Regions from separate parts of the Caminicella sporogenes DSM 14501 genome, predicted to be linked through region 1. Evidence: a T-box and tRNA genes for the amino acid it is inferred to sense, from the RefSeq annotation. Region 1 holds a T-box; the other regions hold tRNA genes.
What was found. The T-box of region 1 lies ahead of BUA90_RS02260 (glycine--tRNA ligase). A T-box ahead of a tRNA ligase gene usually reads a tRNA of that ligase, here a tRNA-Gly.

Region 1 (8,007 bases):
AATAATACCTGCTGTTTCTTCTACTGCTTTATTTGAAACATCTATGATAGCACAACCTATCTTTTTCATAACTTTTTCTGCATAATCAAGTTCCTCTAAAATTCTATCGAGATTAGCATATGATGCATTATTATTTAATCCTAAAGCTTTTAATCTTTCCTGCCTAATTTCATTGAGTTTTATTGGATTTGCAGTTAATCCTATAATTTTCTTTGGAGATATTTCAAATAATTCATCTGGTACAGGAGCTTCAGGTACTAACGGTACATTAGCAACTTTTATATTTTTATGAGCTAAATACATACTTAAAGGTGTTTTAGATGTTCTAGATACACCAATTAATACTATGTCGGCTTTCTTTATGCCTCTTGAATCCTTTCCATCATCGTATTTTACAGCAAATTCTATTGCTTCAACTCTATTAAAATACCTTTCATCTAATTTCCTTATAACACCGGGTTCATTAATAGGTTCTATTCCTAAAACACTATGTAAAGAATTCATAACTGAAGACATAATATCTACATATTCTATGTTATTTTTTTCACATTCATCTATCAATGTCTCTTTTAATTCATCAATTACTGTGGTAAATATAATTATAGAACGAAATTTTTTTGCTTGTTCAATTATATCAAATATTTGTTCACTATCAGAAATATATGAAAATCTTTTTATTATATATTTAACATCTTCAAATTGACTTATTGCCGCCTTTGCTACTTGTTCAGCTGTTTCTCCTATCGAATCAGATACAATATACACATATAATTTATCCTGCATTATATTATTCCTCCCAAATTTACAATATAAGCTTTATTTATTTGCTAATTCTATAAATAATTTAGTAATATTTGTCTTAGATATTCTACCAACTACCTTTAAATACTCTTTATCATCAATAATTTTTTCCTCTACTATAGGTAAACTATCTACTTCATGTTCAATAATTTTTTTAGCTGCTTCTAAAACTGTTTCAGTAGGCTTTACTGTAACAATATTAGGCATCCTCGTCATTATAATACCTACCGGCACTTTATTTATATCTGTACCACCTATAGCCGTTTTAAGAAAATCCTTTCTTGACACAACTCCTGCTAAATATCCATCTGAGATGACAAAAACTGTTCCAACATCTTCTAAAAACATGGATACAATTGCATCGTATACAGAAGTTTTTTCATCTACTACTACCGGTACAGATTTTATTTCACCTACCTTTATTTCATAAATCCGATTAAGCAGCTCTATGCTTTCCTTATTTCCAGAATAAAAATATCCTACTTTAGGCCTTGCTTCTAATATTCCCGTCATTGTTAAAACTGCAAGGTCTGGTCTTAATGTAGCTCTGGTTAAATTTAGCATGTTTGCAATTTGTTCACTTGTAATAGGTTCATTTTCCTGCACAATTTGAATTATTTTCTTTTGACGACTTGAAAATTCTATGACAATCACCTCTACTATATTTTATGTGTTATACTATTATATATATATTATATACTATTTTGTCTAAAATGTTTATATTTTTTTTGATTTTTATTTAAAAAGGATAGTCTTTAGACTATCCTTTTTAAAATTCGACTCTTTTTGCAATATATTCTTCTAATTCATCAATTTTAATTCTTACTTGCTCCATAGTATCTCTATCCCTTACTGTTACACAACTATCTTCTAATGTATCAAAATCAACTGTTATACAATATGGCGTTCCTATTTCATCATGTCTTCTATATCTCTTTCCTATACTTCCAGATTCATCATAATCTACCATAAACTTTTTAGAAAGTAATGCATATATTTCTTCAGCTTTTTCACTTAACTTTTTAGAAAGAGGAAATACTGCTGCTTTAAATGGAGCTAAAGCTGGATGTAACCTTAATACTTTTCTTTCCGTTCCGTCTTCTAATTTTTCTTCTTCATATGCATCTATTAAAAATGCCAAAGTAACTCTATCTGCACCTAATGAAGGTTCAATACAAAATGGTATGTATTTTTCATTAGTAGTTGGGTCTTGATACCTCAAATCAACTCCAGAATGCTCCATATGCTGTTTTAGGTCAAAATCAGTTCTGTCAGCAATCCCCCAAAGTTCTCCCCAACCAAACGGGAATCTGTATTCAATATCTGTAGTAGCATTACTATAATGAGATAACTCTTCTTTAGAATGGTCCCTAAGTCTAATATTTTCTTCTTTCATACCTAAGTTAAGAAGCCAATTTTTACAGAAATTTTTCCAATACTCAAACCACTCTAAATCTTCTCCAGGTTTGCAGAAAAATTCTAATTCCATCTGTTCAAATTCTCTCGTTCTAAAAGTAAAATTACCCGGAGTTATTTCATTTCTGAATGATTTTCCTATTTGACCTATTCCAAAAGGAATTTTTTTTCTAGCAGCTCTCTGTACAGCTTTAAAGTTTACAAAAATACCTTGAGCAGTTTCTGGTCTTAAATATATTTCAGACTTACTGTCTTCTACAACCCCCTGATATGTTTTAAACATCAGATTAAATTGTCTAATACTAGTAAAATCTTTTTCTCCACATTCTGGACATTTTATATCTTTTTCTTTTATATAACTTTCCATTTCTTCATTTGTCCAACCATCTACAATAATTTCTTCATTATTAGATTTAGCATAATCCTCTATCAATTTGTCAGCTCTAAACCTAGATTTACACTTTTTACAATCTATAAGAGGGTCGCTAAAACCTCCTACATGTCCTGATGCAACCCAAACCTGTGGATTCATCAAAATAGCTGTATCTACTCCAACGTTATAAGGACATTCTTGAATAAATTTTTTCCACCAAGCCTTTTTAACATTATTTTTTAATTCTACTCCTAAAGGTCCATAATCCCATGTATTAGCAAGTCCACCATAAATATCAGAACCCGGGAAAATAAATCCTCTAGATTTTGCAAGTGATACTATTTTGTCCATTGTAACTTTCTCTGTCATATATATAAACCTCCTCATCAAAAAATAAATTTAGCCCTTCATCCCAAAAAGGGACGAAAGGCTGTCCTTCCGCGGTTCCACCCTAATTGATACAAATTTGTATCCTCTTTAAAATGGTATCGCTCAGGAGCTCCCTTCACTAAGCTACTATATCGGATTTCCAGCATCACCGACTCTCTATGATAGTAAACTTAGCTACTCTTCTCCTTCAATGCTACCCTCTATTTTTTTTGAGATTTTACCACAATTTATATGTTTTGTAAACCTCTTATTTTAAATCATCATCTTTTTTCTTACTTATAATTTTTTCCCTTGCTTCATCTACTTTTTGTTTTATATTTGAAAAAGTATCTTCAGTAATATCTTTTACATCAATTATTTCTCCATTATCTTTAACTATTTCTAATCTACAACCAGTAGCTAATGCAACAAGTATTCCTGCGATAGTTGCCGGAGTAAAAAGTACAGCTCCAACAGCTCCTGCTGTAACGGGAATATTTATAACTATTTCTTCATCTCGCCTTAATAAAATTCTAGTTACATTTCCCTTCTTAATAAGTTCTTTTAATTTTTCAATTATTTCATTGCCCTTTTCTGACATATTATTTGCAAAACTTTTTTGCTGTTTTGTTTCAATATAAATTATAGCTTCAAGTATATCACCATCAGTTGCTTCTAATGCTTCTTTTGCCTCTTTATACGTAGCTCCTGTTCTTCCCCTTATTTCATCAATTTCTGGTAAACCAAATCCCATTTTCTTCACCCCTTAATTTAAATTTTATTTAAAGTCTTTAAAAATTCAAGACTTTTAAAATTATTTTTCTCCAAATGAATTTCAATATACTTATCAAATAACTTATTTAAATTTTTAACTATATTTTGATTTAATTTTAATTTTGATAATGTAATAATATCAGTCCTTAAAATATAATCAATTAATTTCTTTACTGTATTACTTATAACAATTAGTTTTTCATACTGATTTGAACATAAATCACAAATTAATCCACCATGCTGAATACTAAATCTATATTTTTCAAAACTTTCATTTCCACAGCTGACACATCTGTTTACTTCTGGTCTAAAACCAACATAATCCAATAATTTTATCTGAAATGTAGCTTTTATAAATTCCAAATTATTATTATCATATGTAATCAAATATAAACTTTTAAGTAAAGTATCAAATAATCTATTATTAGTAACTCCTTCAAGTATAACTGATTCACAAAGTTCAGCTATATATGAAGCATATGCTAATCTAATTAAATCTTCTCTAACTTTATAAAAACTTTCTTTAATATCCACAGATGAAATTCTATCCAATTTGCTGCCTTTATTTATGATAAATTCTCCAAAAATAAATGGGTGGGAAGCTGGAGATAACTTAGATTTGGGTTTTCTTCCACCCTTAGCCACTGCCTTAACTTTACCGCTTTTTCTTGTAAAAAGAGTCAAAATAACATCTGAATCAGATATTTTATTTTTTCTTAAGACCACTGCATCGGTCTTAAATAACATTTAATCACCTCAAATTAATATTTTGAAAATCTTCATCATTCATATTATGTATATTATTTGTCTTAATGTCATTTATTAACTGTTCATATTCCTTTAAAAGCAAATAAGTATTTATATCGCCTGTTTTACTAAATAATTTCCATAAAGTTTCTCTTTCCATAAAGTCTACCCCCCATTCTTATTTTATATACTTATTTTCTGCATAGGGGGCAAACTAATATACAATGAAAAATTTGTAATACTTTAATTTTACAATATAAACTTATTTAATAAAATCGTTGTAAGAGTAAAATATATTGATAAACCTGTAATATCAATCGTAGTAGAAATAAACGGAGCTGATGCAACTGCTGGGTCTACACCTATCCTCTTAAAAACTAGAGGAACTAAAGTCCCTATACTTGCAGCAGTTATCATATTTGCCCACATGGCTATACCTACAACTATACTTAAAGCTATATCACCTTGTACAACTAATGAAAGAAGTGCTGCTATTATGCTACAAACTAATCCAACTAAAAATCCCACAGAAAATTCTTGCAATAAAGTTTTCAATACTTCCTTCCCTTTTATATTTCCCATTGCTATACCTCTAACAGTTAAAGTAGATGATTGCGTACCTACATTACCACCCATACCAGCTAAAAGAGGCATAAAAAGAGCTATAGATGTATTTTTATTTAAAGCAGCTTCATAACTTCCAATTACTTTAGCGGAAAGTAATCCACCAAACATAGTAATTATTAACCATGGAAGTCTCGATTTAACAGATGCATAAATCCTTGATGACAATTTATCCTCATCTGTATATTCTATTTCAGAAGTTCCTGCAAATTTATAAATATCTTCAGTAGCTTCTTCTTCAATTACATCTATAATATCATCTACTGTTATTATACCCATTAATTTATTATCTTTATCAACAACAGGTATAGCTAATAAATCGTATTTTGCCACAAGTCTAGCAACTTCTTCTTGGTCTGTATCGAGATTAACACTTATAACCTGCTCATGCATTATGTCTTCAATTAATTTATTTGGTTTACTTACTATCAGTTCTCTTAATGATAAAACCCCAACAAGACGTTCTTCATTATCTACAACATAAACGTAATAAACAGTTTCTGCATCTCCTGCTGATTCTCTTAAATCTTCAATAGCCTGATATACTGTAATATCTTTTCTGACGGCAATAAAATCTTTTGTCATTATTCCGCCAGCTGTATCTTCCTGATAAACTAGCAACTCTCTAACTTCTTGAGCATTTTCTAAATCCAAAAGAGAAATAATTTCTTTTCTCTTTTCTTCTGAAAGGTCTGCTAAGAGGTCAACCATATCGTCTTGAGACATTTGATCTAATATAAGTGTTTTTTGCTCTTTCTTTAAAATACCTATTAAACTTGTAAAAGTTTCAGAATCTACTTCTTCTAGCACTCTACTGGCTTGTTCCCATGATAATATACTGAAAAATTTTTCCTGATCCTCATAATCAAGTTTAAGTAGTATTTCAGCAACATCTGCAGGATGCAGCTGCTGAATATATTCATTCAAAGCTACATCTTCATTTCTTGCTAGTAAATCTTTAACTACTTGCAATCTGTCTTCAAATTTTCTTTCACTTTGTAATGTCAAGCTGTCACCCCCTTTAGGGAAAGTTGCAAAAAAATTCTAATCTATAATAGCCAATTAAGTATATAAATTTATTCTTTATATCCTAAACTTCTTAAAATATTTTCATTATCTCTCCAATCCTTTTTTACTTTTACCCATAATTCCATATATACTTTAGAACCGAGTAATCTTTCTATTTCTTCTCTAGCACTTTTACCTATTTTCTTTATCATTCTTCCATTTTTTCCAATAATTATTGATTTGTGAGAGTTTTTCTCACAAAAGATTGTTGCATCTATATCAATTATATCTTTATCCTCTCTCTTTTTTACAAAATTCAAATCTACTGCTACACCATGGGGAACTTCTTCATGCAAGTTATGAAGTAGTTTTTCTCTAATAATTTCAGATATGATAAATCTCTCAGGCTGATCAGTTATCATATCATGTGGGAAGTACATAGGACCTTCTGGTAATTTTGAAGTTATGATTTCCAATAACTTATCCGTATTTGTACCTTTAATAGCAGATATACCTATTATATCACTTATAAATTCATATTTACTATACATATCAAAAATATTTTTAAAATCTTCTGGAGAAATTATATCTATCTTATTGATAGCTAAAATAACAGGGGTTTTTACATTTTTAAGTATTTCAAGTATGTATCTATCTCCAGCTCCGATAGTCTTTGAATTATCTACAACAAACACAATAACATCTACTTCATTTAAAGTTTCCTGTGCCGATTTAACCATTTGCTCTCCTAATTTATTTTTAGGTTTATGAATTCCCGGAGTATCTAAAAATATAATTTGTATATTTTCACCATTATAAATAGTTCTTATCTTATTTCTCGTAGTTTGAGGTTTATTAGACATTATCAAAATTTTTTGTCCTATTAAATTATTAATTAATGTCGATTTTCCTACATTAGGTCTGCCTATAATTGTTACAAATCCTGATTTAAACGACATTTTACCACCACCTATTATATTTAATATTAATTCATTATTATTTTTAAATTACTCGGTACTATTTGATACCATGTAATTCCAGGATTTAATTTTATTTCATTTCCATTTAAATCATAAAACCTCGTAATATCTCTTCTGCTACCTTTCTTCCAAATTATTTTCATTATCTTTCCATTTGTAATGTAAAATCCCTTTCCTTTACCTATCAAATTTACATCAAGTCTTCCCTTACTGTCAATAACTTTTGTATTTGTATACTGAACTATTATATTCTTTGCAGATAAATGAATTTTAGTAACTTCATCTCTATGAGGCTTATTATTAATATATCTATAATAAAGTTTTTCTTCATCATTATATCTAAATTCTGAAACATAATTTTTCCTATAAGGAAATTTTATATCTTTTAAAATCTGTCCTTCAATATCCGTATCTTCTTCATTAAAAGAAAGCGTCTTAAAATTGCCGTTTGCTTTATATTTTCTCCTATGAGCTTCTTTTATTAAAGCTTCATAGCTCGTATACATATTATTAGGTATAGGCTTATGCCTTTTTCTCCAAAATGTATTTTTGCCACAAGAAAGTGCATCTATATCAGCCATTTTCAATGCTCTTATATCTTTTAAAGCTTGAGGACTTCCTCCTACATGAACATATAATGGGTCATATTCTAATGCTTTACTTATAAAATAAGGTCTTGCACTTCTCACAGGTCCAATTGTACTTGGTTTAGAAGAATAGATTATAGCCATATATCTCGTAATATTTCCTTCAGCTAAAATTTCACATATAATATCTGCATCACTTAATCCTGCCTGTGGTCTAGCTTTATAGTAATTATCTATCATAACTGCAATAGGTCTTGGATTTAACTGTTCTTTTTCAATATATAATCCAGTAAGAGGCGATTTTATCTTGCCTTCTCTATCATTAACT
Region 2 (8,007 bases), on a different contig from region 1:
AAAAGCTTTGGATTACAAGCAAGTGCTATAGCTATTATAACTCTCTGTTTCATGCCTCCTGAAAACTGATGCGGATAATCATTTACCCTTGTCGCTGGAATACCAACAAGTTCAAGCATTTCCTCTGCTTTTTTCATAGCTTCTTGTTTTGACACATTTTGATGTATTTCAATAACTTCAGCTATCTGTTCCCCTACAGTCATAACAGGGTTTAATGAAGTCATAGGGTCTTGGAATATCATAGATATTTTATTTCCCCTAATCATTCTCATTTCTTCTTCAGAAATATCTAATAAATTTCTCCCTTCAAATTCAATTGACCCATTTATAATTTTACCCGGAGGATTAGGTACCAATCTCATAATACCCAACGCAGTAGTAGTCTTACCTGCTCCTGTTTCTCCAACTAATCCTAACGTCTCTCCTTCATTAAGCTTAATATCTATACCGTTAACAGCTTTAACTGTTCCATCATCAGTTATATAATGTATAGTTAAATTATTTATATTTAGCAGCTCTTTTGCCATCATCTACACTCCCTTCTAGATTATTGCTTTAATCTTGGATCTAGTGCATCTCTTAAACCGTCACCTACTAGGTTAAGTGCAAGAATTGTAATCATAATTGCAAGTCCCGGGAAAGTCGTTACATGCCATGCATATCTTAAATACTGTCTACCTCCAGCTAGCATTGAACCCCATTCCGGTGCTGGTGGTTGAATACCAAGTCCGATAAAACTAAGTCCTGCTGTAGAAAGAATTGCTCCTGCAACACCTAAAGTCCCTTGAACTATAACAGGTGCTAATGCATTAGGTATTATATGTTTTAAAATTATTCTCGCATCACTAGCCCCTATTGCTTTAGCCGCTTCTATAAATTCTTGATCTCTTATAGATAAAACTGAAGCTCTAACTATTCTTGCATATGAAGGAACCGAAGATACGCCAATTGCTAGCATTAAGTTAAATAGAGATGGTCCTAATGCTGAAACTATTGCAATAGCCAATAATATACTTGGAATTGCTAAAAATATATCCATTGCTCTCATTATTACATTATCTAATTTTCCACCATAATAACCTGCTATTGCTCCTAAAGTTCCTCCTATAATTATAGAAATACCAACAGCAATTATTCCGACATAAAGTGAGACTCTTGCTCCATGTACCATTCTTGCAAATATATCTCTTCCAAATTCATCTGTTCCAAGCCAATGCTCTGCACTTGGTCCTTTTAATTTATTAGCTAAATCTATTTTTACAACTACTTCATCATAATTTGCTATAAAATCTGCAAAAATTGCTAATAAAACTAATACAGTAAGTATAGCTAATCCCAACATAGCCATTTTATTCTTTTTCAATCTTCTCCAAACTTCAGCCCACTGACTTCTCTTTTTATTTTTTTTCTTGTGACTTACTGACTCTTTTTTTAGCACTACATTTGAAGCCATATTTATACCTCCCTTTCAGTTAATTCTACTTGCTGTATTGCGATTTAATTCTTGGATCCACATATGCATATAATATATCAACCATCAAGTTAACAATACTAAAAGTTGTAGCCAAGAATACAACTGATGCTAAAACTGTAGGTGTATCTTTTTGTCTTATAGCTTCAACTAAAAGTCTTCCTACTCCCGGCCATGAAAATACTGTTTCAGTTAATACTGCACCACCTAGTAAATAACCAAACTGTAATCCTACAACTGTTATAACAGGTATTAATGCATTTTTTAGTGCATGTTTATTTACAACTTTCTTTTCTGCAACACCTTTAGCTCTTGCAGTTCTTATATAATCCTGTCTAATAACTTCTAACATCGATGAACGAGTCATACGAGTAATAATTGCTGCTGCACCTGTTCCAAGAGTTATAGCAGGTAGTATTATACTTGTAAATCCATCATATCCGCCAGATGGTAAAATTCCCAAAGAAACTGAAAATACTAATATGAGCATAAGTCCAAGCCAAAAGTTCGGCATGGATACTCCTAAAAGTGCTGCTACCATACTGATACTATCAATTAATGAATACTGTTTAGTAGCCGATATAATTCCTACAGGAATACCTATAGCAATTGCAATTGCAACTCCTACTACTGCTAAAACTAAAGTATTCGGAAATCTAGCAAATATTTCAGCAAAAACTTCTCTCTTTGTTGTATAAGAACGTCCAAAATCACCTTTTATTGCATTTCCCAAAAATCTAAAATACTGAACTAAAAATGGATCATCAAGTCCCATTTCTGCTCTAAGCTGCTGTACCGCTTCAGCTGGAGCATTCTCACCTAAAATCAACTGAGCTGGGTCACCTGGTGTAAATGACATAATTGAAAACACTATAAATGTAACCCCTAAAAGTACTGGAATAAGTAGCAATAATCTTTTTAATATATACTTATGCATTATAATCCTCCCTTCACATTTATAAAAATTATTAAGATTATGTCGTTCTTTTTAATTTTTTGTAAATTTTTTATTCCAAAGTAAAAGTAGGACCTTTCAAGGTCCTACTTTTTTATTTACTTTTTACTCAAAGTATACTCCATATATACTGTGATGTCCTGCTGGATGTAGTTTAAATCCTTTTACAGATTTTTGAATACCTGCATTTTGAGTTCCATAATAAAGCATTACATCTGGAGCATCATTTACTATGATTTCTTGAGCTTTTTTATAAGCTTCTTCTCTTACCTTTGGATCTATTGAAGTTCTACCTTTTTCTAAAAGCTTGTCTACTTCTTCATTTGTATAGAATGTTCTGTTACCAGCTCCACCATGCTGTGAACTGTGATATAAAGCATATAAACCGTAATCAGCATCTGCTGTAACTGTTGTCCAACCAAGGATAAACATATCGTGTTCACCTTTAGCAGTTCTCTCTAAATAGCTACCCCACTCAAGTGGTTCAATAGTTACATTTATTCCAACTTCTTTTAATTGAGCCTGAACTATTTGTGCTATTTGCATTCTAATAGGATTATCATTAGTCCAAATAGTAGTATCAAATCCATTTTCATATCCTGCTTCTTTTAACAATTTCTTTGCTAATTCTGGATTATAATCATATGGTTTGATTTCCCCATTATATCCAAATACTCTTGGTCCTATTGGCGAATTAGCTTTTTGTCCAGCTCCATTTAATACAGCTGTGATTATATCATCAACATTTATTGCATAATTTATAGCTTTTCTCACCTTTGGATTATCGAAAGGTGCTTTTTTCATGTTCATACCAATATATGCATATGAAAGTGATGGTCCTTCAATTAATTGTAACTTTTCATGATTAGCAACTCTATCTTTATCAATTGGTTCAATATCATAAGCTATATCAACTTCACCAGTTTCAAGTCCAATTGTTCTATTAGTCCCTTCAGTAATATTTCTAAATACTACATTTTTAATCTTAGCTGGTCCTTGATAATAATCATCAAATCTTTCAAGTGTTATTCTATCTCCAGCTTCCCAGCTTACAAATTTATATGGACCAGTTCCTATTGGATGTTGTCCATAATTATCTCCAGCTTCTTTTACAGCTTTTTCATTTAATATTGAAGCTGCAGTATGTGAAAGATGTGCTAAAAGTGGACCAAATGGTTCTTTAGTTTTAATTATAACTGTGTAATCATCTTTAACCTCTACACTATCAATTGCCTCTACTATATGTGCAACTTTTTGAGATTTCAACATTCTCTCTAAAGTAAATTTAACATCACTAGCCTTTAATTCTTCACCATTATGGAACTTAACACCTTTTCTTATATTAAATTGCCAAGTAGTTTCATCTAATTGCTTCCAGCTTTCAGCAAGTCCTGGAACTAATTCCATATCAACAGTAGCTTTAACAAGCGTATCGTAAATTTGCTTCATAACTCTAGAAGATGGTTGGTCATTAGTTGCATGTGGGTCAAGAGATTTTGCATCAGCACCTTGTGCAACTACTAATGTATCCTTTTCAACCTTTCCTTCATTTGCAGCTTTTTGTCCGCAGCCTGTCAGTGCTACTGCAAAAATCATAACTGCAGAAAGTATCATTAAAAACTTTTTGTTTTTAAACATCATGTTTTCCTCCCTTGATTGTCGTAATAAGTTTTTAAGGGGCCCCAATAATATTGCAATCAGTATTAAAATTGCAATATCAAAACTTATAAGTACCTTTTGTAAGACTTTAGTAATTTATTGAATTGTTTTAAATGACATGAATTTTCAAACAATTCACCATCTACTAAAGCCTCATTCATCAAATATAATCGATATACATATATGCTAAATGATTTTAAAAACAATTTCAATAAAATTTATATTTCTATTTTTTAATAATTCTATAACTGCTTGAAACAACTTAATTTCAACGTTTCTTAACATTTTTTAATACAAATGTCTAAATTGTAATATTTAATATAAATTACTTATTACAAATTCCAATTTTAAGAGTCAAATCTCTAGGATTTTTTATAATTCCTAATCTTAAAAATGCTAAAAAACAAAAACAACACCCAAAGTAATACTATTCTTTGAGTGCTGTTTTCACATGGTGCGGGTGGAGGGACTTGAACCCCCACGCACAAGGCACTAGATCCTAAGTCTAGCGCGTCTGCCAATTCCGCCACACCCGCATATGATAAATCTTTATCAAATTAAAAAACTTATAATTTTATTGGTAATTTTATTGGGGCGGCTGATGGGATTCGAACCCACGCATGCAGGAGCCACAATCCTGTGTCTTAACCACTTGACGACAGCCGCCACAAAAAGTAATAGCGTGTGTACAAAACTATCTATTAACACACGACTTACAATATATATTAAATTTATCACATACAAAAATAAAATGGAGCGGGTGAAGGGAATCGAACCCTCGCAACCGGCTTGGAAGGCCGGGGCTCTACCACTGAGCTACACCCGCTTAATGGTCGGGGTGGCAGGATTTGAACCCGCGACCCTCTGGTCCCAAACCAGATGCGCTACCAAACTGCGCTACACCCCGAACAACTTACGTAAGTAATTATACAGTATAAAATTATCTTTGTCAATAATTTATTTATATTTTTGCGATTATTTAATTTATAAAAGAATATCATCTATTTGTTAATATATATGAAATGATATTATGGTATAATTGATATAGACTAATTTTTAACACAAGTTAATAATATGGGGAGCTCAACCCTATCACTAAATACTCATAAAGAAAGGATGTGGCTTTTATATGAGCCTTTTTTTAAATAATCCAAGTAAATATTTATACTTACTTATATTTTTATATTTTTTCTTCATTCCTCGTTTTTACAGTATGAGTAACATAGAAAAAAATAAGTTTTTTAATATATTAAGTAAATCACACCTAATATCTATATTTTTTTTATTAATAATAGGCTCAATGAAAATTAATGATAATTCAAGCTTAATTAACTTATCTTATGTATACTGTACAATAACTGTAAACACAATAGCTGCTATAATTATTTTTTACTTAAAATTAGATATTGTTATAAACAATGCTCTTAAAAGATTTATTGGTCAAGAGTTTGTTCATAAAACAATGGTTATTTTTTATGCAATGATATTGTTTATATATTTATTTTTTCCTAGATTTAATTTCATATTGAAACATATAGCTACTATACTAACAATATTGCTTTCATTGAATTTTCTTAGTATAAAATATTTAAATGAAGAATAAATGTAAAAATGCAAAATGGGGCTGTCGCATTAGCAATTTTTAATTGCTAATGCGACAGCCCCTTTCTTATTTTATCTTTATGAACGCAACTTATTATATGAGAGTTATTAATTGCACATCTATATCATCTTTTTTTAGTTCTAATAATCCATAAGTAGCCTTATTTCCCATCCTAGGTCTTGAAACACTTCCAGGATTAATAAATAAAATACCCGACTCCCATATATACTGCGGAATATGACTATGTCCAAAAATAACTATATCAGCTCCAAGTTCTTGTGCTTTATAATACAATCGAGTCAAATTATATTTTACATCGTATTTATGTCCATGAGTCAAAAATATTTTTTTATTTTTAATTGTAAAAAACATTTCACTTGGAAAATCTTTCTTATAATCTGTATTTCCTCTTACTGCAATTACCTTAAGCCCAAATTTTTCCTTAATCATCATTGCATCCTCATATGTATCTCCTGCATGAATAATAAAGTCTACACTTCCCATATCTTCAATTGCACGATATATGCTCTTATAATCCCCATGTGTATCACTAATAATACCTATTTTCATATTACATCACCTAAAAAACTATTTAATTCTCTTCTAAGTTTTTCAAGTGCTTTTGCTCTATGACTAATCTTGTTTTTTATTTCTGGTCCTAACTGTGCAAAAGTCTTATTGTACTCTGGAACTATAAATAATGGGTCATATCCAAATCCATTCGTTCCCTTTTTTTCAAATCCTATTATACCTTCACATTCTCCTCTTACAACGAGTTTTTTTCCATCAGGTCTTACTACTGAAATTACTGAAACAAATCTTGCTGTTCTTTTATTAAAATCTACATCTTTAAGACTTTCAAGAAGTTTTTTATTATTTTCATCATCAGTTGCATTTTCTCCAGCAAAACGAGAAGAATAAACTCCCGGTCTGCCATCTAAATAGTCAACTTCTAATCCCGAATCATCTGCCAAAGCTATTAAGTTCGTTTTTTCCATAACAGTTACTGCTTTTTTCATAGAATTCTCTTCAAATGTATTTCCATCTTCAATTATTTCTAAACTTTCAAGTCCAACATCATCCATAGAAACAAGTTCAATATTCAATTCTTTAAGAATTTCTTTAATTTCTTGAAGTTTGTGTTTATTCTTTGAAGCTAGTACGATTTTTACCATAAATATTTCACCCCTATAATTCTATTCCTAATACTTCTTTTTGCAAATTAATAAGCTTTTTTATTCCCTTTTCTCCATATGCTAAAAGAGTGTTGAGTTCTTCTCTGCTAAAAGGTGATTCTTCTCCTGTCCCTTGTATTTCAATAAATTCTCCATTATCGCTCATCACTATATTCATGTCTACCTTAGCTTTTGAATCTTCTTCATAACATAAATCTAATACAGGTGTATTATCTATTATTCCCACACTAATTGCTGCAACATACCTCTTAACTGGTAAACTTTCTATAAGTCCTTCATTTACCATTTTCTTAAGTGCATCTACTAAAGCAATAAAAGCTCCTGTAATAGAAGCCGTTCTAGTTCCTCCATCGGCTTGTATAACATCACAATCAATCCATATAGTTTTTTCTCCTAATTTATCTAAATCTACTACAGAGCGAAGTGCTCTGCCTATCAACCTGTTAATTTCCTGAGTTCTTCCTTCTAATTTTCCTCTTGCAGCTTCCCTAATCTTTCTTACTGCAGTTGCTCTTGGAAGCATTGAATACTCAGCTGTTATCCATCCCGTTCCCGTACCCTTTAAAAATGGTGGAACTCTATCTTCTATCGAAGCTGTACAAATTACTTTTGTATTTCCCATCTCTATCAATACTGAACCCTCTGGATGAATTAAATAATCTTTTGTAATCTTAACCGGTCTCAATTCGTCTACTCTTCTTCCATCAAATCTTTCCATTAATATCTTCCTTTCCTAAGTACTACTAATTAGTATTATAACATAAAATCTTAAGTTTTAAGTTAGAAGCTGTAGGTCTTTAGGTTAATTCTTTTTAGGTTACAGGTCATAGATTAACTCTCAGTTATCAACTGTTATCAGTTCTCAGCTGCCAGCTCTCAGCTTAATGTCATTCCTTTAAAACTTTTTTAATTCTTAATTTTTAATTTATTTATACACGTAATAAATTATTAACATCGTCAAATACACAGCAGGAAGTAGAAACTTATAATTTCTATAAAGCTCTTTAGTTCCAACTTTATAATATTCAAGTGTTAAAACTTGACATAAATGCAGTGGAGAAATAAAATAAGCCATAAATCCAGTTGTATAAATCATCATAGCATATAATAATTTTATATGTTC
Region 3 (8,007 bases), on a different contig from region 1:
TAGATTCTATAATTATTTCAGCAGATGTTATTAATTCACTTCAAACTATAATAAGTAGAAGTATAAATCCTATTAAACCAGCTGTATTGACTATTGGAAGAATTGAAGGCGGAGAAAGAAGAAATGTTATAGCTGGAAAAGTTGTTTTAGAAGGGACAATACGAGCATTTGAGGAGTCAGTATATAATAAAATAAAAGATAGAATGATTGAAATACTTAAGGGAAAAGAAATTGTACATAATTGCAAGATAGAATTGATATTTAGGGATATGTATCCGCCGGTAAATAATGATGAAAATATGGTAAATAGATTTATAGATATTATTGGTAAAGAAAATATAGAAATAATTGACCCGCAAATGATTTCTGAAGACTATTCTTATTATCAGAGAGAATTGCCGGGGCTATTTTTCTTTCTAGGAGTAAGGAATGAAAAAGAAGGATATATTTATCCGCTTCACAATTCGCAGTTTAATTTCAATGAAAGAGTACTTGCTATGGGAGTTCAGATATATGTTAATTTATTAAAGGGCAATGGATATATAAGTTAACAGTTAATAAGTAATAGTGAATAATGAATAAGTAAATATGAGCAGTAAATTTTTAAAGAGTTTCCAAAATAATAGATTTGCTAAAAATATTTATTTGTAGTACAAAAGGAGGCAAAAAAGTGAGAAGTGAGAGGTTTAACATTTTAGAAGTAAATTTATTTTATTTAGTTATTGCAATACTGCTTTTAACGTTTGGAGGGTATTTTCAGAAACTTAATATAAAAACTGGACTGTTGATTACTGAATATGTTATTGTATTGTTTCCGCTTTTAATATTTTTAAAATTGAGAAATAAGGATATTAAAAAAGTTTTAAGACTTAATAGATTAAGAATAAAACATGCTTTTTTAATAATAGTAATAACTTTATTTATGTATCCAGTAGCAGTTTTTTTTAATTTATTAATGATGATAATTATAAGAAGTTTTAGTGTAATTAAACCTTTACCTATACCTACTGCGGACAGTTTTCATGAATATATAGGACTATTTTTTATAATAGCTATTTCTGCCGGAATATGTGAAGAAATTTTTTTTAGAGGAATGCTTTTAAGTGCTTATGAAGAGAGGTTTGGAAAAAAAGCAATAGTAATTACAGCTTTTTTATTTGGAATATTTCATTTTAATTTACAAAATTTGTTTGGACCAGTAGTACTTGGATTGATTTTTGGATATTTAGTTTATTTAACAGATTCTATATATGCAGGTATTATAGGTCATATTACAAATAACGGATTGGCAGTGACACTGGCTTATATGATAAGAGTTTTAAGCAGTAAGTTTAATTTACAAAGCGGTGCAGTTTCAGAAAATACTATGCCAAATGTTGCAAATATGATAGGAGGTCTTATATTTATTGGAATAGTTGCACTTATAATGGGTATATTAGCTTACTTGCTTATAAAGGTAATTAGAGAGGATATGAAAATAGATGATGTAAAAAATAGATGTGATGAAAGATATAGAATAGATGCAGGTATATATTCAGCTAAAGAAAGATTTGTTCACTATGCACCTTTAATTGTTGTATTTCTTATATATGTTTTTATATGTTATATACAATTTTAAAATTAGAATTATTCAGTTGTGATTATTTTATAAAAGACAAAAGCCACGAAAATTTTAAAATTTTCGTGGCTTTAAAAAATATATATATTAAAGGGGGAGTGGGAACAAATTTTTGACAATAAACAATATAACATTAATGTCGAAAAATATCAATAGCAAAATTAAAATTTTACAATTTTTTAATTAATTAAGTAGATTAAACTGTATAAAAAGTATCCCCTTGTCTTATAATATTTTAGGAGGGGAGTGATTAATTTGTCTAAAAAGAATAGAGATAAAAATAAGAAGTTTAAGATTGAAACTATAGAGGATAAATGGAAGTATGAAATAGCTTCTGAGTTAGGTTTGCTTGATAAAGTTATGAAAGATGGATGGGGGGCTTTAACAGCAAAGGAAACAGGAAGAATAGGTGGGTTGATAACAGTTAGGAAGAAAAAAATGAAAAAAGAAAAAAATCAGAAACAGTAAGTGCCGGGAGTTAAAGGCACTTTGTTTTTTTGATGTAATTAGGTATAATAAATTTTGATTAATGAGAATTGACTTAAAAGATTTAAAAAATTGTATAAAAAATTTTAAAATAACAGGTGATTATCTATGGAAGCGTATAATGGTTTTGCCAGAGTGTATGATTATTTGATGAGAGATGTAAATTATGACAAATGGGCAGATTATATAGAAAATATTTTTAAAAAATTTAATTTAAGACCAAATACAATTTTAGAATTGGCATGTGGTACGGGCAATATTACAAATAGATTAGCTTTAAGAGGCTATGAGATTACAGGAGTAGATATATCTAGTGAAATGTTGACTATTGCTAGAAAAAAGGCTATGGATTTAGGTATAAATGTAGCTTATATCAATCAGGATATGAGAGAATTAGATATACATGAAAAAGTAGACTGTGTACTTTGTCTTTGTGATGGGTTTAATTATATTTTAGAAGAAAGAGATTTAATTTCTATTTATGAAAAAGTTTATTCGATTTTGAATTTTGGAGGAATTTTTATTTTTGATATAAGTTCTTTTTATAAAATTTCGGAAATTCTTGGAAATAATACATATGCAGAAAACTTTGAAGATATTTCATATATATGGGAAAATTATTTTGATGCTGAAAGAGAAGTGTGTGAATTTGATTTAACTATATTTATGAGAAAAGGACAGTTGTTTGAAAGGGTTCAAGAATTTCATGAGCAGAGAGCATATAGGACTGATGTTGTTATAGATTTATTAAAGCAAGTTAAATTTAAAGATATAAATGTTTATAATGCGTTTACATTTGAAAGTCCAAAATTTACAGATGAAAGGATAAATTTCGTATGTATTAAGTAATTTTTATGTATATCTTGTCATAATATTGAGCATAATATAATTATCTAAAAAATATTTGACACAATATATTAAATGTGGTAAAATAAATACAATTAAGCTAGCTTAATTAATTTTTATTTTGAAAGTTTTTAGGAGGATTGTTTAATGAAAGGTAAAGTAAAATGGTTTAATAGTGAAAAAGGTTATGGATTTATAACCGGAGAAGATGGAAATGATGTATTTGTACATTATACTGCTATTCAACAACAAGGATTTAGAACTTTAGAGGAAAATCAAGAAGTTGAATTTGAAGTTGTAGAAGGTGAAAAAGGACCTCAAGCAGCTCAAGTTGTAAAATTATAGTGTATAATGAACAATTAAATTGATTGTCTGTCAGCCCTGATATTATCAGGGCTTTACTAATGTTATAGATATTTATTTATAAAATTTTTGAATAAAGAAATTTTTTATAGATAAATTTTATCAGCTATTTGTATTTTGTTAAAAATAATATTGTAAGTTTTTACAGATTAGTGTAGTTTTTTTATTTGAGATAGTTCAAATAAGTTATAAGTTTAGAGCTTGTAATATGTAGTTTGCAATTTTATAATTGAAACGGAGGGATAGTTATGAAAAACTATATAGTAAGAGGACTTGCAGGAAATAAAAATATAAGAGTATTCGTAGCAATAACAACTGAAATGGTGGAAAAAGCTAGAAAAATACATAAAACGACTCCTGTTTCAACTGCAGCTCTTGGGAGGACAATAACTGCAGCTTCAATTATGGGATATATGTTAAAGGGTGAAAAAGATAAATTGACATTGCAAATATTGGGAAGTAATGAAATAAAATCAATTGTAGCAGTTTCAGATTCGACTGGAAATGTAAAGGCGTATATATCTAATCCAAATGCTAAAGTTAAATTAAATGACAAGGGAAAATTAGATGTAGGTGGAGCTGTAGGTAGAGGGAAATTGAGAGTAATAAAAGACCTTGGGTTAAAAGAACCATATATAGGACAAGCAAATTTAATTAGTGGAGAAATAGCAGAAGATTTAGCAGCTTATTATATGTATTCAGAGCAACAGCCTTCTGTGGTATCTTTAGGTGTTTTAATTGATGTAGATGGTAGTGTGAAGGCTGCGGGAGGATTTATTATTCAACCTTTACCTGATGTAGAAGAAGAAATTTTGATAAAATTAGAAGAATGTATTAAAGATGTACCACCGGTATCAGCTATGGTGGCAGAAGGATTATCAGGAGAAGAAATAATGAGAAGAATATTGAAAGATTTTGATGTAGAAGTAGGAGAAAAGAAAGAAGTTGATTTTGTATGTGATTGTTCGCTGGAAAAAATTGAACGGGCACTTATAAGTTTAGGTGAGGAAGAATTAAAGAATATTATCGAAGAAGATGAGGAAGCTGAAATTCAATGTCATTTTTGCAATACTTTTTATAAATTCAATAAAGAGCAGCTTATAGATATTTTAAAAAGAGCAAAAAATTAAATCAGTTGTAGAATTTTTTATTTGATTAAGAGGTTGTTAGATTTGAAAATTTAAAAAATAAAATTTATAATTAATTTTTGCAATTAATAAAGATTTATTTTTGTGTTGCGGCTGAAAGGAAAAATTAAATTTTTATCTTAAAACATATTGACATTGATATTAAAATATAGTATTATAATATCTGTCAGTTTGGGGAGGGCGCATAGCTCAGCTGGGAGAGCACCTGCCTTACAAGCAGGGGGTCATAGGTTCAAGTCCTATTGCGCCCACCAGATTCAATCAAATTTAATTAAGAATTAAAAATTAATAATTAAGAATTATTAAGGAAAATTTTAATATAATTTTTAATTCTTAATTCATAATTTTTAATTTATATTTGATTTGGCCCGGTAGTTCAGTTGGTTAGAACGCTAGCCTGTCACGCTAGAGGCCGAGGGTTCGAGTCCCTTCCGGGTCGCCATATGCCCAGATAGCTCAGTCGGTAGAGCAGGGGACTGAAAATCCCCGTGTCGGTGGTTCGATTCCGCCTCTGGGCACCATGCGGTAGTGGCTCAGTGGTAGAGCATCGCCTTGCCAAGGCGAGGGTCGAGGGTTCGAATCCCTTCTACCGCTCCAATTAAATATATGGCGGCATAGCCAAGTGGTAAGGCAGAGGTCTGCAAAACCTTTATTCCCCAGTTCGAATCTGGGTGCCGCCTCCAATTTCAAGTCAACCAAAAAGGTTGATTTTTTTAGTTTTATGTCAATATTTGGGGTAGGTATTCTTTGAAATGCCTGCCTTTTCTTATTTTGAAGCAATTTTTATAGTTGTTAACACCAGTTTACAAGATTAATTAAGCTACAAAGTTATTATATGTAAATGTCAATATAAATTTGTATGAAAAGTGGAAAATAATTTTGTACAAAAAAGCGAATCGACAGTTTTTTAGAAAAACTGTAAAAATATTAAATTTTTGACTGAAGTCTGTATGAAGGTCCTTTAATTAAAATAACATGAGAATGATGTAATAATCCATCTAATATAGCATGAGCTAAAGTAGCTGAACCAAATATTTCACCCCAGTTAGAAAAAGCAGTGTTAGTAGTTATGATAATTGAATGACTTTCATATCTTTTAGATATTAGTTGAAAGAATAAGTTAGCTGCAGCTGTATCTATCGGTAAGTACCCTATTTCATCTATTATTAATATTTTATACTTTGAATGATGTTTTAATCTAGCTTCTAATCGGTTTTCTGCTAAAACTTTTTTTAATTGCGAAATTAATTCCTGAAAATGAATGAAGTATGTAGAGTATCTGCACTTTGTACATTCCATTCCTAAGGAAGTAGCAAGATGAGTCTTGTCTACTCCAGGAATTCCAACAAAAAATATATTCTCATTATTTTCAATAAATCTTAACTTTTTAAGTCAAGAATTTGTTGTTTATTTACACTAGGCTGAAAATCAAAATCAAATTCATCAATTTCTTTTAAAAAAGGGAAATTAGCTACTTTTACACAGGCAAGCATAGCCTTTTCTTGTTTTGCTTTTATTTCTAAATTACTTAATTCATATAAAGCATCTATAATGTTTTTTTCTCCTGATGACATTAAATTTAAGTATGTATCTATATTATTCTTAATGTTATTTAAACCAAGTTCTTTTAAATTGTTTAAAAATTTAACGTAGTTATTCATATTTCCTCCTTGTTTTTATAGCAATTTATCTAGTTCATTGAGATTATTTAAGCATATATTTTCTAAATTGTCTTCATTTTTAATAACTTCAATTAATAGCTTTTTATAATCATTATGATTATAAAAAGCTATTAATTGCTTATTTTATGTACAGAAATTAATTCTGTGTTAAAATATATGTGTAACTTATTTTCTATATTTTTAAGTGTTACTTTTTTATCTATATATTAGGCGGGACAAAGTATTTATTTACTTTGTAATGTACTAGAGAGTCTTTATGAACTTTGACAGCTCGTAGTTCATATAACTTTCTATGATACGATTACATGGTAATGGAGATAAATACTCCTTTTCTTTTTGAAATAGTAGTATAGGTGGAACATTAGTAGCTTGATTTGGTGCTTGATTAACTTTTGAATTTATAGTTTTTATTATTTCTACTAAATCCTTTTCAGTCTCAAATTCATGATTGTATGGTAGTAGCCATTCTATAAATTTATTTGCAGCTTCTACTTTGTCTTTAGTGTAAGAATGTCTTGGTTTACATAAATATATTTCAAATCCAAAATCATCTGCAAAGGATTAATATAATATACTAACATATTTTGAAATTAAAGGCAAATCATGCATTTTATTTAAATATTATGGTATTTAAAGAAATAAATAGTATATAAAAAAAGAAATACACAAATAATTTAAAAAATTTAAATATTTACAGGATAAGGTAAAAATGATTAAATATAACTGTGATATATTTCAAATAATTCAATAGGAGGTGAATATTATGAAAATAAAAAAATTAAAACTTCTAAATCTCCAATAGCTAAAAGTTTAGTATGTTGGGATTGGAAAGAAAAAAAACCTAATTGTCGTTAGTAACGTAAAAGGAGGATTATTGTAATCCTCCATTTTCTTATAGAATTTATAGTTTTTTTAAAGCATCTAATAAAAAATAATATATTAACCTAAGTATATAAGTAGCATTTTTAGATGAAGAATATTTTGGAAAGTCAGATGGATTAATTGCATCAAATAGTTAAAAAAATAAAAGTTTGGTTTATGTGTTGGTGTAAAAATTCAATATATTCAAAAATAAGCTGTCTATTTATAAAGGATTCGCTTTTAATAAAATTAAATATTTAAGATTAAAATATAATATTAATATTCAATAAAAAGGAGATGAAATTTTTTTGAAAACAGAAAAAATTTACAGATTGATAAAGAAATTTTATATTCTAACAAAGTAATATAAAGCGTTTAAAATTATATAAAATGCTAAAAAATAATTAATATGAGGTGATATCATGTATCCTATTGTTAAAAAAAAGATTTTTTTAAGAGATACACCAAAAGAAACTTATATTATACATGAAAATAATTATTTTCAAATAGAAAAAGAAGTCATAGAGCTATTAAATTTGATTAATGGAACAAATAGTATAAATGATATATATCAATATTTTAGAAACAAATATACTAAAGAAGAAATAAATGATATTTTAAATTTTTTAAAAGAACAAAATATTATAGAATTTAGCAAGAATCCAAACAAACAAAAAATTCATATATTTGAAGATGAAGCATATCCAACATCACTAAATATTGAAGTTACATATAATTGCAATATGAATTGTGAGCACTGTATGGTTGATTATTCTCAAAAAAAAGTTAATGAAATTTCTTTTAATGATATAGATAATATATTATTACAAATGGATAAATTGAATATTAATGTTTTAACAATAACTGGAGGAGAGCCCTTATTAAAGAAAGATTTGGTTTTATATACAGTAAAAAAATGTAGTGAAAAAAATATAGATGTAACTTTATTAACTAATGGATTCCTATTTGATATAAATACAATTAAAGAATTACATGAAGCTGG

Region 2: it has a tRNA-Gly gene. The T-box ahead of BUA90_RS02260 (glycine--tRNA ligase) is inferred to sense a tRNA for this amino acid. The anticodon was not compared.
Region 3: it has a tRNA-Gly gene. The T-box ahead of BUA90_RS02260 (glycine--tRNA ligase) is inferred to sense a tRNA for this amino acid. The anticodon was not compared.

What each region holds. Positions count from the first base shown of each region.
Region 1 is NZ_FRAJ01000004.1:23,821-31,827, forward strand. It holds gene BUA90_RS02250 (pyruvate, water dikinase regulatory protein) at 1-783, opposite strand, end outside; gene BUA90_RS02255 (transcriptional regulator CcpN) at 817-1,455, opposite strand; gene BUA90_RS02260 (glycine--tRNA ligase) at 1,571-2,959, opposite strand; T-box leader at 3,006-3,180, opposite strand; gene BUA90_RS02265 (DUF4342 domain-containing protein) at 3,228-3,713, opposite strand; gene recO (DNA repair protein RecO) at 3,731-4,480, opposite strand; gene BUA90_RS12125 (YqzL family protein) at 4,485-4,640, opposite strand; gene mgtE (magnesium transporter) at 4,730-6,112, opposite strand; gene era (GTPase Era) at 6,181-7,071, opposite strand; gene BUA90_RS02290 (DUF3048 domain-containing protein) at 7,098-8,007, opposite strand, start outside.
Region 2 is NZ_FRAJ01000007.1:5,769-13,775, reverse strand. It holds gene BUA90_RS04875 (ABC transporter ATP-binding protein) at 1-527, opposite strand, end outside; gene BUA90_RS04870 (ABC transporter permease) at 548-1,453, opposite strand; gene nikB (nickel ABC transporter permease) at 1,479-2,408, opposite strand; gene BUA90_RS04860 (glutathione ABC transporter substrate-binding protein) at 2,532-4,064, opposite strand; tRNA gene BUA90_RS04855 (tRNA-Leu) at 4,538-4,621, opposite strand; tRNA gene BUA90_RS04850 (tRNA-His) at 4,676-4,751, opposite strand; tRNA gene BUA90_RS04845 (tRNA-Gly) at 4,838-4,911, opposite strand; tRNA gene BUA90_RS04840 (tRNA-Pro) at 4,916-4,992, opposite strand; gene BUA90_RS04830 (metallophosphoesterase) at 5,782-6,258, opposite strand; gene BUA90_RS04825 (XTP/dITP diphosphatase) at 6,255-6,863, opposite strand; gene rph (ribonuclease PH) at 6,877-7,602, opposite strand; gene BUA90_RS04815 (DUF401 family protein) at 7,810-8,007, opposite strand, start outside.
Region 3 is NZ_FRAJ01000013.1:39,487-47,493, reverse strand. It holds gene BUA90_RS08365 (M20 metallopeptidase family protein) at 1-551, shown strand, start outside; gene BUA90_RS08360 (type II CAAX endopeptidase family protein) at 671-1,618, shown strand; gene BUA90_RS08355 (alpha/beta-type small acid-soluble spore protein) at 1,874-2,086, shown strand; gene BUA90_RS08350 (class I SAM-dependent DNA methyltransferase) at 2,213-2,953, shown strand; gene BUA90_RS08345 (cold shock domain-containing protein) at 3,098-3,295, shown strand; gene hslO (Hsp33 family molecular chaperone HslO) at 3,562-4,443, shown strand; tRNA gene BUA90_RS08335 (tRNA-Val) at 4,640-4,715, shown strand; tRNA gene BUA90_RS08330 (tRNA-Asp) at 4,827-4,903, shown strand; tRNA gene BUA90_RS08325 (tRNA-Phe) at 4,907-4,982, shown strand; tRNA gene BUA90_RS08320 (tRNA-Gly) at 4,984-5,058, shown strand; tRNA gene BUA90_RS08315 (tRNA-Cys) at 5,070-5,144, shown strand; partial or broken gene istB (IS21-like element helper ATPase IstB) at 5,389-6,035, opposite strand; partial or broken gene BUA90_RS12600 (Mu transposase domain-containing protein) at 6,138-6,704, opposite strand; gene BUA90_RS08305 (radical SAM/SPASM domain-containing protein) at 7,427-8,007, shown strand, end outside.